DNA from 3 places in the Corynebacterium sp. LK2590 genome. Region 1 is predicted to be linked to each of the others. Evidence: predicted binding sites of a transcription regulator. Region 1 holds the regulator's gene; each other region holds the start of a gene.
What was found. Region 1 encodes LexA, which represses DNA repair genes until DNA is damaged. Its sites were predicted from a motif close to CGAACANNTGTTCG; they were not measured.

Region 1 (4,276 bases):
CGTGCAGCTGCTTGCCAACGTCGCCGACGGCAACGCCGCCCGGCTGGCCGCTGGCACCCAGGCCGAGGGCGTGGGCCTGTACCGCACCGAGCTGTCCTTCCTCAACGCCTCGGAGGAACCGAGCGTCGACGAGCAGGCACAGATTTACTCCAAGGTCTTCAACGCCTTCGGCGACCGCAAGGTCGTCGTGCGCACGCTGGACGCCGGCTCGGACAAGCCGATTAGCTACGCCACCCTCGATGATGAGGAGAACCCGGCGCTGGGCGTGCGCGGCCTGCGCATCGCCCGCGACAACGAGTCGCTGCTGACCCGGCAGCTCGACGCCATCGCCCAAGCCGCCGAACAGCGCCCGGAAGGCGCGCAGACCTGGGTCATGGCCCCGATGGTGGCTACCGCGAACGAGGCCCGCTGGTTCGCCGGCCTGTGCCGGGAACGCAACCTTATCCCGGGCGCGATGATCGAGGTCCCCGCCGCGGCCCTCATGGCCGATACCATCATGCCGCACCTGGACTTCGTCTCCATCGGCACCAACGACCTGACCCAGTACACCATGGCCGCGGACCGCCTGTCGCCGCAGCTGGCGTACCTGACCGACCCCTGGCAGCCCGCCGTGCTGCGCCTTATCCAGCACACCTGCGTGGTCGGCGGCGACAACAACGTTCCCGTAGGTGTCTGCGGCGAGGCCGCCGCGGATCCGATGCTCGCCGCCGTCCTCACCGGCCTGGGGGTTAACTCCCTGTCGGCCGCCTCGACCGCCGTTGCCGGCGTGGGCGCGCAGCTGGCCGAGCTCAGCCTCGAGGACTGCCGCAAGATCGCCGCCGCAGCCGTGTCCTGCGAAGGCCCCTCGGAGGCGCGCGACAAGGTCCGCGAACTCATTGAGGAGCTCGCGCAGCCTGAGGTCGAAAGCTAACGGCCCCGGCAGTCCAACTAAACAACCCGGCCGAGCCGCCGCCTTAACGCGGGGCTTGTGCCGGGTTGTTTGTATTGGAGGGGGTTAAGCGTCGACGATGACCACGGTGATCTCGCGCTCGCGCAGCGCGTCAACGAAGCTTTGCGGTGCCGCCGAGTCCGTGATGACGACGTCGATGTCCGAAATCTTGGCGAAGCTGACCAGGTAGTCGTTGCCCAGCTTGGAAGAGTCACACAGGACCACAACCTTTCGGGCGTTGGTCACGAACGCGGCCTTGATGGCCGCCTCCTGGGCGTCTGCGGTGGACAGTCCGTGATCCAGGGTCAGGGCGTTGGTGCCGATGAACGCGACGTCGGCGCGCAGCAGCGCCATGGTGCGCAGGGCGGTATCGCCGACCACGGCCTGGGTTATGCCGCGCACCGTACCGCCCAGTAGTTGTACGTCCTTGATGCCATTATTGGCCAGCGACAGGGCAATGGGCAGGCTGTTCGACACGATCGACAGTTGGTTGGCCAGGGGACTCGCTGCGATGAGATCGCTTAGCGCGTTCGTGGTGGTGCCGGCGTCCAGGAAGATGCTGCCCGGGGTCTCGGGGAGGAATTCGAGGGCCGCCTCGGCGATCGCGGATTTCGCCCCGGTGGCCGAGCGCGAGCGCGTGTCCAGGGTGAACTCGGCGGTCTGGAAGGTCTGCGAGGCCACCGCACCGCCGTGGACGCGGTGGACGACGCCCTCGCGGTCCAGGACGGCCAGGTCGCGGCGGATGGTCTCGGCGGTGACGTCGAATTTATGGGAGAGTTCCGTGACATTGACGCGTCCCTCGACGGCGGTGAGGGACGCAATCTGCCGACGGCGTTCTTCTGCATACATTGGGTAGTTCTCCTCGGTCCGTGGGTACGCGCGCGGATGGGCGCGCGCACACGGTGAAATGGGTCTACTCAAATTGTTCCAGAAAAACCGCGTGGGCAAACACAAACAGAAAAACCCAAGCACCCGGTTCTTGGGTTGCTTGGGTATTTCTTGAGGTAGATCGGGCAAATCGGAACTACGGCCATGAGGCGGGAGTGACCTTTTGCATGCCCCGCTACCTCAGAAAGGGGGAATAACGCGGAATGTTCCGGGGAATTAGAGCTTGCGCATCACGGAGACGACCTTGCCCATGATTTCCGATTCCTCCCCGTTGATAGGGGAATAGGCGTCATTGTGGGGCAGCAGCCACACCCCGGTGGAGTCGCGGTGGAACTCCTTGACGGTGGCTTCCTCGCCCTCCAGGAGGGCTGCGACGAAGTCGCCTTCCTCCGCCGTGGACTGCGAGCGGACGATGACCCAGTCCCCGTCCAGGATGCCGGCGTCCCGCATGGAGTCGCCGACGACCTGCAGCATGTAGAGATCGCCGCCGCCGACGACCTCATCCGGCATGGGGTAGTAGGTGTCGATGTTTTCCTCGGCCGTGATGGGGGTCCCGGCGGCAATGCGCCCGACGACGGGGATGTAGCTGACCTGGCCGGCATCGGGCGGGGTCTGCGGGAGATCCGCGGACTTGCTGGCCTTCTCGGCCTTCGCGTCTTCCTTCTCGGTGTTGAGGTGGCGGACATCGACGGCGCGCGGCTTGTTGGGATCGCGCCGCAGGAAGCCCTTCTCCTCCAGCTGCTTGAGCTGGTAGGCCACCGAGGAGGTCGACTGCAGGCCGGCGGCGTCACCGATCTCGCGGATGCTCGGCGGATAGCCGCGCAGGAGTACGGCGTCGTGAATGACCTCGAGGATGCGCCGCTGGCGGGCGCTTAAGGAGTCGAGTGTCGGTTTTTGTGAGGATTTGCTGGGTCGGGCCATGGTCTTTAACTCTCCAAGTTGACTAGCAGGTCGGTTAGTGGGGGACACAGGCGCTGCGGGCCCGCGAAAATTCCTACCTTCCTTTCTAGCACGAAATGTACAAATGTTCGAGATCTTCGCCCGTGCGCTAGACAAATTTTGGGAACCCTGCTATAAATCGAACACAGAACCTAATTCGAACATTCGAACGAAGGAAAGTCGGTGCCATGTCGGGGTCCGGATTTAGACTCGGTGGCACCAAGGAAAGGAAAGATTACTATGACTCTCGCATTTGATGACCGCCGTATCGCTAACACCGAATTTGCAGCTTACCGCACCGGTTCCCGCACCCCTTCCGTGGTGCCCGCGGCCGCGGTGTGGGAGCCATCGGTCCGAGATTTCGGGGATCGGCAGGGCGCGCCCGCCTGGTCGGGGCACGGCCCGGCTGGCGTGGGGTCGCGCTATTCTCGAACGCTCACGCTAGATAATCGAACAGACCGTCGTTCGCAGCCCGCGCTGAGCGCCGAGGATTTCGCAGGGCAGCCGCGCGGGATGGTCTCCGAGCAGGGGCGCCAGAAGGGCAACTACGCGCTCGGCGCTGTGTTCGGATGTGCAGTCTTCTTGGGCACGCTGGCGGCGGGCATGGGGCTTGTTGACGGCCCGGAGTCCGCCAGCTCGATGGGAGCCGTGGACAGTGCCATCACCCAGCAGGCTCACCTGAACTAGGCCGCGGTCCGGGCACTCGGCTTTCCCATCGCCGCGCGCAGTAGACTGGTAAGGCATCCGCGTGGTCCGCTGGTGCGGATGAAACCGGGAAGCTAGAAAGATACGGGGAGCGAGCCGAGTTGTATTGCCCATTTTGTCACCACGAACAGTCACGCGTCATCGACTCCCGCGTCGTTGACGCGGGTGCTTCCATCCGCCGCCGGCGCGAGTGTTCTTCGTGCCGGGGCCGTTTCACCACGGTCGAAAAGGCGGTGCTGTCCGTGGTCAAGCGCAACGGCCTGTCCGAGCCGTTTAGCCGCGACAAGCTGATCCGCGGCGTGCGCCGGGCCTGCCAGGGCCGTGATGTCTCGGACGACGCCTTGAAGCGCCTGGCCCAGGAAGTGGAGGAGACCGTGCGCAGCCACGGCAGCTCCCAGATCAACGCCAACGATATCGGCCTGGCCATCCTCGACCCGCTGCGCGACCTCGACGAGGTGGCGTACCTGCGCTTCGCCTCCGTGTATAAATCCTTCGACAGCGCGGATGATTTCGAGTCGGAGATCCGCCTGATGAAGCGCCGCGACCGGAGCAACTTCTAGGCTTCGGCCGCGGCAGCGCGGCGCTAGGCCAGCTTGTCGACAGCCTTCTGGATGCGTCGCAGGGACACCGCGTGCGCGGTGCCGAGGCGTTGGGCGAACAGGGAGACTCGGAGCTCCTCGATCATCCAGTAGATATCCCGCACCGCCTTCGTCTTAGATCTCCCGGCTGGCAGCGAACGCAGGCGATTATTGAGGTAGGCCTTCGCCTCGTCGACCTCCGCTTGGCGGTCCGCGTCCTTGTCCGGGTCGAGGTTCA
Region 2 (4,276 bases), on a different contig from region 1:
CTGGCGCAGCAGCTCGAGGACCTCGTGGGTGGTCTGCGGGTCCAGCGCGGAGGTGGCCTCGTCGGCCAGCAGGAGGCGCGGGTTGGTGGCCAGCGCGCGGGCGATGCCGACGCGCTGCTTCTGCCCGCCGGAGAGCTGCTCCGGGTAGCTCGAGCCCTTGTCGCCCAGGCCGACGAATTCCAGGAGCTCCTGCACGCGGCGCTTGCGCTCGGCCTTGGCCACGCCGGCCAGCTGCAGCGGGTATTCGATGTTGCCGGCGGCCGTGCGGGAGTTGAACAGGTTGAACTGCTGGAAAATCATGCCGATGGAGCGGCGCAGGGAGCGCAGCTTCTTCTCCGACATGCCGGCGATGTTGGTCTCGTCCAGCAACAGCTCGCCCTCGGTCGGGGTGTCGAGCCCGTTGATGAGGCGCACCAGGGTGGACTTGCCGGCGCCGGAGTAGCCGATGATGCCCATGATTTCGCCGGGCTCCACGGTCAGGCTGACATCGTCGAGCGCCCGGGTGGTGGTCTTTTTATGCTCAAAGACCTTGGATACGTGGCGGAACTCGACGCGGGTTCCGGTGGTGGGTGATTCGGTCACTAAAAGCCCCTTGGTTGTTGCGTGTGCAGTAGCGGGTTCATTAAACGTGGTACAACCCCGGCAACGCGGTAGCCAGTGGGCTGGGCGCGTCGGCGGGGTGGAAGGTGCCGGGAGTTAAGTTTAGAGGTCTTCTTCCAGGCGCTTGAGGATGTCCTGCAGTTCCTCCGGGGTGCGCTCCACGGAAACGGAGGTGCCCTTGGAGTCTTCCTGCACGGCTTCCTGGACCTCGGGGGTGTGCCAGATCTTGACGAGCTCCTTGAGGGTCTCGTTGTCGGCGTCCTCCGAGCGCACGGCGAAGACGTTGATGTAGGGCTCGGCCTCCTCGGAGTTCGGGTCGTCCTGGACCACCGCGGTGGTCGGGTCGATGCCGGCGCGCTCCAGGAAGGAGTTGTTGATGACGGCCGGGGTGCCCTCGCTGTAGGCGGAGGTGGTCTGCTCGGCGCCGACCGGGGTGACCTTGACCTTGGAGGCCTTCTCGTCAATGTCGGCCGGGGTCGGGGTAATAAGCCCGTCCTGCTTCAGGGTGACCAGGTCCTGCTGGACCAGCAGGTTGATGGCGCGGCCCTGGTTGGTGGAGTCGTTCGGGATGGCGACGTTTTCGCCCTCGATGCCGTCCAGGGAGTTGTGGTCCTTCCAGAACAGGGCCAGCGGCACGATCTCGGTGGCGGCGATCGGCACCAGGTCGGTGCCGTTGCCCTTGTTGTACTCGGCCAGGAACTTCAGGTGCTGGAAGTTGTTGGTGTCCAGCTCGCCCTGCTCCAGGGCCTGGTTCGGGGTGGTGTAATCCGAGTAATTGACGATATCCAGGTCGAAGCCCTGGTCCTTGGCGGCGGTCTCGAATGCCGCCCAGGCCTTCTTGGAGGCGTCGGTGGTGCCGACGGCGATCTTCGAATCCTTGGTAATTTCCCCGCCCTCGGAGTCGGAGGAGCAGGCAACCAGGCCGGTCGCTGCCACGACGGTGGCGGCGGCTGCGGCAAGTGCGCGACGGATCTGCATGAGAATGGTCCTTTTCTGTGTGACTTTTATAAGGCCGGGCGGTGTCTCGGGGCAGTGCCCGAGCGCCGTCGGCAGGCGTAATAAAGCGGGTTGCGGGGCGCGCAACCTCGATGGGTTATAACCTAACAGTCTGTATACCGCTTTGTCTATTTACTTGCAGATTTTATGCATATTCACAGACTGCTCGGTTTGTAAGGTGCGAGTAATTAGAACACGAGTTCGTATCTTGCTAGGCTGTGCGGCGTGAGATTCAACGGTGGACGGGCGCTGAGCTGGTCGCGGCTGGAGCGGATCCTTTCCGGCCGCCCGGCGCTCACGCCTGTGCCCGTAAACCACAGCGCTGAGCAGGACGTACCGCGGGCTAAGGGGAAATCCGCGGTGCCGTTTGCGGAGCTGCACGCCGTGTCGAGCTATTCCTTCCTGCAGGGCGCCTCCGAGCCGGAGGAGTTGGTCGAACGCGCAGTTGAACTAGGCCTGGAATCCCTGGCGCTGGTGGACAGGGACGGGTTCTACGGCCTGATGAAATTCGCCGAAGCCGCCGCCCGCGCGGGCCTGCCCACGGTCTTCGGCGCCGAGCTGAGCCTGGACGAGGGCGTCCTGACGGTGCTGGCGCGCGGCCCGGAGGGCTACCGGCGCCTGTCGCGGCTTATCGCCCAGGCCAAGATGGCGGCTGGGGAGAAGGGCAAGACCGCCTACCCGCCGCTGGCGCAGGTCGCCCGCGCCCTGGGCGAGGAGGTGGTCTACCTCGCCGACGTGGACTGGGTGGACCGGTTGGAGCAGCTGGTGGGCGCCGCCGGGGCCGACAACGTGGTGCTTGAATACGCCAGCACCATGGTGCCGGCGGACGCGGACCGCCACCGCCGGCTGGATGCCGCCCGGGACGGCTGGGGGCTGCGGGCTATCGCGAGCGCCCGCCCGGCGGCGGCGCGGCGCACCCAGGCCCGCCTGGCGGCGGCGAAAAACGCCTTGGCCCACCGGCAGTCCCTGCAGCAGGCGGACCCGGACCAGCACCCGATGGGGGCGAGCTGGCTGCGCTCCGGCGAGGACATGGCGCGCCTGCTTCCCGGGCGCGAGGATCTGCTGGCCGCCGCGGCCCAGCTGGGGCGCGACTGCAGCTTCCGCTGGGACGTTTTGGTGCCCAACCTGCCGCACTTTGACGTGCCGGACGGGCACACGGAGATGACCTGGCTGCGTACGCTGGTTTACGTGCGGGCGCGCAAGCGCTACGCGAGCCGGCCGGCCGATATCCGCGAGCGCGCGAAAAAACAGATAGAACACGAGCTCGCCGTGGTGGAGCAGCTGGGCTTTCCCGGCTATTTCCTCATCGTCACGGACCTGGTGGATTTCTGCCGCCGGGAAAACATCCTGTGCCAGGGCCGCGGCTCCGCCGCCAACTCCGCGGTCTGCTTCGCTCTCGGCATCACGAACGCGGAGCCCATCTCCGCGGGCCTGCTCTTCGAGCGCTTCTTGTCCCCGGACCGGGACGGCCCGCCGGATATCGACGTTGATATTGAGTCCGGCCGCCGCGAGGAGGTCATCCAGTACGTCTACTCCGCCTACGGGCGCCAGCAGGCCGCGCAGGTGGCCAACGTCAACACCTACCGCCGCAAGGGTGCGACCCGGGACGCCGCCCGCGCCCTGGGCTACCCGCAGGGCAGCGCGGACGCCTGGTCGAAGGGCACCGACGAGCCCCCGGCGGACGTGGTCGCACTCGCCGAGGAATTCCTGGGCCAGCCGCGGCACCTGGGCATCCACTCCGGCGGGATGGTGCTGTGCGATAGGCCTATCGCGGACGTGGTGCCCATGGAGTGGGCGCGGATGGAGGGTCGCTCGGTGCTGCAGTGGGACAAGGACGACTGCGCGGCCGCCGGCCTGGTCAAATTCGACCTGCTGGGGCTGGGCATGCTGGAGGCCCTGCACCACATGCAGGACCTGGTGGCCGAGTCGACCGGCCGTGAGGTCAACCTCTGGGAGCTAGATCTGGCGGAGGAGGCCGTCTACGACATGCTCTGCCGGGCTGATGCCGTCGGCGTCTTCCAGGTCGAGTCCCGTGCGCAGCTGGCCACCCTGCCGCGGCTGAAGCCCCGCGTCTTCTTCGACCTGGTCGTCGAGGTCGCCCTCATCCGCCCGGGCCCCATCCAGGGCGGGTCCGTGCACCCGTACCTGCGCCGCCGCGACGGGCTGGAGGAGGTCACCTACGATCACCCGGTGCTGGAAAAGTCCCTGGGCAAGACGCTGGGGATCCCGCTGTTCCAGGAACAACTGATGCAGATTGCCGTCGATGCCGCCGGTTTTACCGGCGCCCAGGCCGACGATCTGCGCCGCGCGATGGGCTCGAAGCGCTCGCCGGAGAAGATGGCCGCGCTGAAAGACCAGTTCTTCGCCGGCCTGGCCGCCACCCACGGGATCACCGGGGAGACGGCGGACAAGCTCTGGAACAAGATCGTGGCGTTTGCCGCCTACGGCTTCCCGGAGTCGCACTCCCAGTCCTTTGCCTCCTTGGTGTATTTCTCCGCCTGGTTCAAGCACCACTACCCGGCGCAGTTCTGCGTGGGCCTGCTGCGCGCCCAGCCGATGGGCTTTTATTCCCCGCAGTCGCTCATCCAGGACGCCCGCCGCCACGGCGTGCCGGTGCGCCCGGTCAGCATCAACGCCTCCGGCAAGGAGTCGAGCGTGGAGACCTGCGAGCCCACCCCAC
Region 3 (4,276 bases), on a different contig from region 1:
GGTCTGGATGAACGGCGACGGGTCGCGCAGGGAGTTGTCGTTGTGGGACTCGGCTGCGAAGTGGACCACGGCGTCAACGTCCCGCATGACCTGGTTAACCAGTTCTACGTCCGCGATGTCGCCCTGGACGAAGGAGCAGCGGTCCCCCTCCAGATCGGCGATGCTGGCGCGGTTCCCCGCGTAGGTCAGCTTGTCGAGGACGACCACCGAGTAGTCGGTTTCCGCTAGGGTCAGCCGGACGAAATTGGAACCGATGAAGCCGGCCCCGCCGGTCACGAGCAACGTAGACATAATGGTCACCATCCTACTTCAGCGGATCCCGCGGAGCCTGCCACCGCCATCTCCCGCTCCAAAGTTCTGCAGCCAACTCCCGCAGCCAACCCCCCGCTGGCAACTCCCGCTGCCAGCACTTACCGTTAGATCCCCGCCAAGATCCCCGGCGACCATCTCCCACCCCGAGCAGCCCAGTGGACCCAAGCTGCCCCGAACAGTCCTCAGCAGCCCCGGGCAGCTCCGAACAGCCCCGAGGAGCCTCAAGAGCCCAGGCACGCGTGAATCCCCGCCAGGACACACGGGCGTGCCCTTGGCAGGGGAGGGTGAACAGGGACAACATCTTAACTAAACAAAGGAGCCTGGCTGTGCGACTTTGGCGGGGGATCCTCGGCGCCGGGGCTAGCCCCTGCGGTTGGTGCCCCGCGGTGGCGGACCTTATGGCCGCACGATTGCTGGGCCGCGGGCGATTCGTTGAACCGCAGCGGTTGTCCCGGCCCGGCCCGGTGGCCGGTGCGCCCGGTATCGGGGGACCTGTCGGCGTGGCCCATGTTGTTGGCACCATCCCGGAAGTCGTTGTTATCCACGTGATGGCGCCGGCACCGGAGCGTGAGGTTGGAAATATCGGTATCTCCTCCCAAAGCCCAGGCGATGACGTGGTGGACGTCGCAGTCAATCCAGGCCCGGTTGCAGTCCGGGTGGGTGCACACCAGCTCGGAGGCGGCCAGGGCAATCTTTTGCCAGAGGCTCGCCGTGCGCTTATTGCGCGCTAGCTCGAGCGGGAAGCCGTGGGGGTCGAGGACGCAGAGGAAGTCGTGCTCAGCCAGCCCCATCCGGAGAAGGTCGAGCGGGCTGACCGAGATTCCCGCGGTGGTGGGGAAGCGGCTGTCGCCGGTCATGTTCTCGAGGTCGTCCATGGTGAGGGTGACCAGAAGGCCCGCCGCACCACCGGTGGACTGGTCCTTGGAGGATAGGTACCGCCGGCAGATATAGCGCAGGTGGTCCACGTTGCGTTCTTGGAAGCTGCGCTTGTCTTCCTGGTCCAGCCCGCTTTCCTTCAAAGCGGCGTTATCCGCGTTGCGGGCGTTCGCCAGGGCGCTCTTGACGAGCGCGGCGGTGGCGGGGTCCAGGTAGCCGCGGACGTGCACGCCGCCGTCGGCGTCCGGGTTGGACAGGGATAGCCGGCGCTTCTTGTAGGCTGCGTCCTTGTCCTTGGTGCCTTCCGGGGTGCGGGCGGCCAGGTTGGCGTTCTTAATCTGCTTGCGCAGCCAGTCCCGCAGCGTGTGCAGCGAGGTATCTTTTGCCTTTTCCAGGGCCTGCTCGCGCAGCTGCTTGCGGCCCGGGGTGGCGTGCTGATTGAGGTGCTTGAGCTCCGACTCAATCATCGCCAGCACCTTGGCGCTGGTGGTTTGGCCGTCCTCCAGGAGGCGCTTGCGGCGACGCTCCTCAGCTTCCTTTTCCGCCTGTGCGCGGCGCTGCGCTTCCGCGTCGGCGGCCTGCTGGCGGGCGCGCTCCTCATCGCTGACAGCCTGGGCGTCGTCGGGCAGGGGAGTCGGTTCCGGGGCGGGCGCGGCCTCCTCGAGAGGGCTGAACAGATCGCGGCCGGTCTCGAGACGCTCCCGGGCGGTGGCAAAATCCAGGCCGAGGCGTGCCATGAGGTAGTCGATGGCCTTGGATGAGCCGACCTGGCGGCCGGCGTCGTCGCGCTCGGCGAGGAAGGCGAAGGCGGCATCGATGACGGTCTTGTTGTTGAAGGCGTATTCGAAGGCCTCGAAGCCGCGGTGAAGGCGTCCAAAGGACAGGTCTTCGGGTTTCTTCATCAGGGAGCGTAACCGCTCCATGGAGCCAGAGATTTCTTTGAGCGTTGCTAGGATTTCGTCGTGCTGGTCAGTCATGGCGGTCACCCCCTAAGGAACCGTCGTATAGAACCTTTGTTCGCTTACGTGTTCTAGTATACCGACGAAAAAGCCCGTGTCAACAGCAAAAAAGAAAATATGTTCGAATTTTCTAAAGTCCCTGTTCGCCAGAGCTGGCTTAGTTTAAGCCGAAACTAAATTAGGCCGCGAACCAAGCCAACCCAGCCAACCAAGCCAACCAAGCCAACCAAGCCAACCAAGCCAACCCAGCACCAACTACTCCGGGAACCGCGGCAACTCCCGCTCGTTCAGCCATTGGTTCCAGAGGCCCTCCACGTCCGCAACAGAAACACCGGAAGCGCCCTCTTCTGCGTCTTCTACAGCCCCCGTCAGAGCCTCCCAGAAGTCCTGCGCAACCACGTTTCCGTGCTGGTTATCGGCGAGGTAGGAGCGGACGAGGGGGAAGAAGGTGGCATCGCCAAGCAGGCGCCGCAGGGAGTGGATGAACAGGGCGCCGCGCTTGTAGACGCGGTCGTCGAACATGTCGCGGGTGCCGGGGTCGCCCAGCAGGAGGTCGTGGGGCTTGCGGGAGAGGACCAAGTAGTGGGAGTGGGCGGCATCGTGGGCCGTGGCCTGGCCGGTGTGCTCGCCCCAGAGCCACTCGCAGTAGCAGGCGAAACCCTCGTTGAGCCAGATGTCCTGCCAGCGGCTGAGGCCCACCGCGTTGCCGAACCACTGGTGGGAAAGCTCGTGGAAGATGAGCCGCTCAAAGGCGTGGTCGCCGCGCACGTGGTTGGAGCCAAAGATGGAAATGCCCTGCGCCTCCAGCGGGATTTCTAGTTCGTCTTCGGTCACGACCACGCGGTAGTCGGGGAAGGGGTACGGCCCGAAGGTCTCGGCCAAGAAATCGAGCATCTCCTGCTGGCGCCCGAATTCCTCGGTCACCTGTTCACGCAGGTCCGCGGGCGCGTACGCCACCGTGTTGGGGCCCAGGCGGAACTCGCTGAACTCGCCCACCTGCACCGTCGCCAGGTAGGTCGCCATAGGCTTATCGATGCGGTAGTGCCACGCCGTCCGCGACGACCCCGCCGTGGCCTTGTCGACCAGCGTGCCGTTGGCGACGACGGTGAAGGGGTCGTCGGCCGTGATGGCGAGGTCAAAGGTCGCCTTCTGGCTCGGGTGGTCGTCGCACGGGAACCAGCTCGGCGCCCCGTTGGGCTGGCTGGCGACTAGGGAACCGGATTCGGTTTCCTCCCAACCGATTTCACCCCAGGGGCTGGCGATGGGCCGCGGGTTGCCGCCGTAGTGGATAGCCAGCGTGATTTCTGCCCCCGATGCCACCGGCTCCGCAAAGGAAATCCGCAGCTTGCCGCCCGAGGTCTTAAAGCGGGCCACCCGCGGGCCCCCGGGGCAGCTAACGCGGCGCACCGCCATCGCGGGGCCCAAGTCGAGCTGCAGGGCGTTCAGGTCTTCCTCGCCCACCTCGATGGTCAGCGTGGCCTGCGCAGACAGCAGGTTGGGCTCGACCTTGTAGTCCAGCTCCAGCTGGTAGTGGCGCACCCGAAAGCCCAGGTTGTAGTCAACCTTGGTGTACGGGTCCCGGGTGGCGTTAGAGGCAACCCCGGCACTAGAACCAGCAACAGCAGAAAGGGCGGTAGAAGAAAGCATCATGATAGATGCTAAGTCTACCGCCCTTGCAGAAAGCCCCAGGAGCCAGTCCGAGAACCGGCGTTAAGGCCCGCGCTTAGAACGCAGCGTTAGTTGTAGAAGGCCTGCCAGAAGGTGGCCCAGGACTTCTCCAGGTCCTCGCGCCAGCCGGTCCAGTTGTGGACGCCGGCGTTGCGGAAGTTGTAGGTAGCCGGGATCTTCTGGGAGTCCAGCTTGGCCTTGAGGTTGTGGGTGCAGTGGTTGACGCCGGCCTCGATGACGCCGCCCTCGACCTGGTTGATGGCGGAGCCGACGGCGGCCTCAGCCTGGCTGGCGCCCTTGGACTGCAGGTAGCTCGGCATGGCGGTCTCATCGGCTAGGCCGGAACCGGAGGAGATGTAGAGCTTGGTGCCGCGCAGCTTCTCCGAGTTCATCAGGGCGTCGTTGTAGCGGTTGTTCGCGGAGCCCTGGCGGCCCCACATCTGCTCCGGCTGGCCGCCGCC

Region 2: the regulator LexA is predicted to act here: its motif matches at 1,787-1,800, upstream of VVR85_RS06055 (error-prone DNA polymerase).
Region 3: the regulator LexA is predicted to act here: its motif matches at 2,258-2,271, upstream of VVR85_RS08275 (DUF222 domain-containing protein).

Annotation. Positions count from the first base shown of each region.
Region 1 covers NZ_JAYWMH010000001.1:306,393-310,668, forward strand. Annotated here, with positions in the region: gene ptsP (phosphoenolpyruvate--protein phosphotransferase) at 1-910, shown strand, start outside; gene VVR85_RS01415 (DeoR/GlpR family DNA-binding transcription regulator) at 995-1,777, opposite strand; gene lexA (transcriptional repressor LexA) at 2,033-2,785, opposite strand; gene VVR85_RS01425 (hypothetical protein) at 2,996-3,442, shown strand; gene nrdR (transcriptional regulator NrdR) at 3,562-4,020, shown strand; gene hrpA (ATP-dependent RNA helicase HrpA) at 4,044-4,276, opposite strand, start outside.
Region 2 covers NZ_JAYWMH010000004.1:1,169-5,444, forward strand. Annotated here, with positions in the region: gene VVR85_RS06045 (methionine ABC transporter ATP-binding protein) at 1-582, opposite strand, end outside; gene VVR85_RS06050 (MetQ/NlpA family ABC transporter substrate-binding protein) at 703-1,578, opposite strand; gene VVR85_RS06055 (error-prone DNA polymerase) at 1,822-4,276, shown strand, end outside.
Region 3 covers NZ_JAYWMH010000006.1:33,518-37,793, reverse strand. Annotated here, with positions in the region: gene rfbB (dTDP-glucose 4,6-dehydratase) at 1-294, opposite strand, end outside; gene VVR85_RS08275 (DUF222 domain-containing protein) at 615-2,165, opposite strand; gene VVR85_RS08270 (M1 family metallopeptidase) at 2,403-3,797, opposite strand; gene VVR85_RS08265 (alpha/beta hydrolase) at 3,884-4,276, opposite strand, start outside.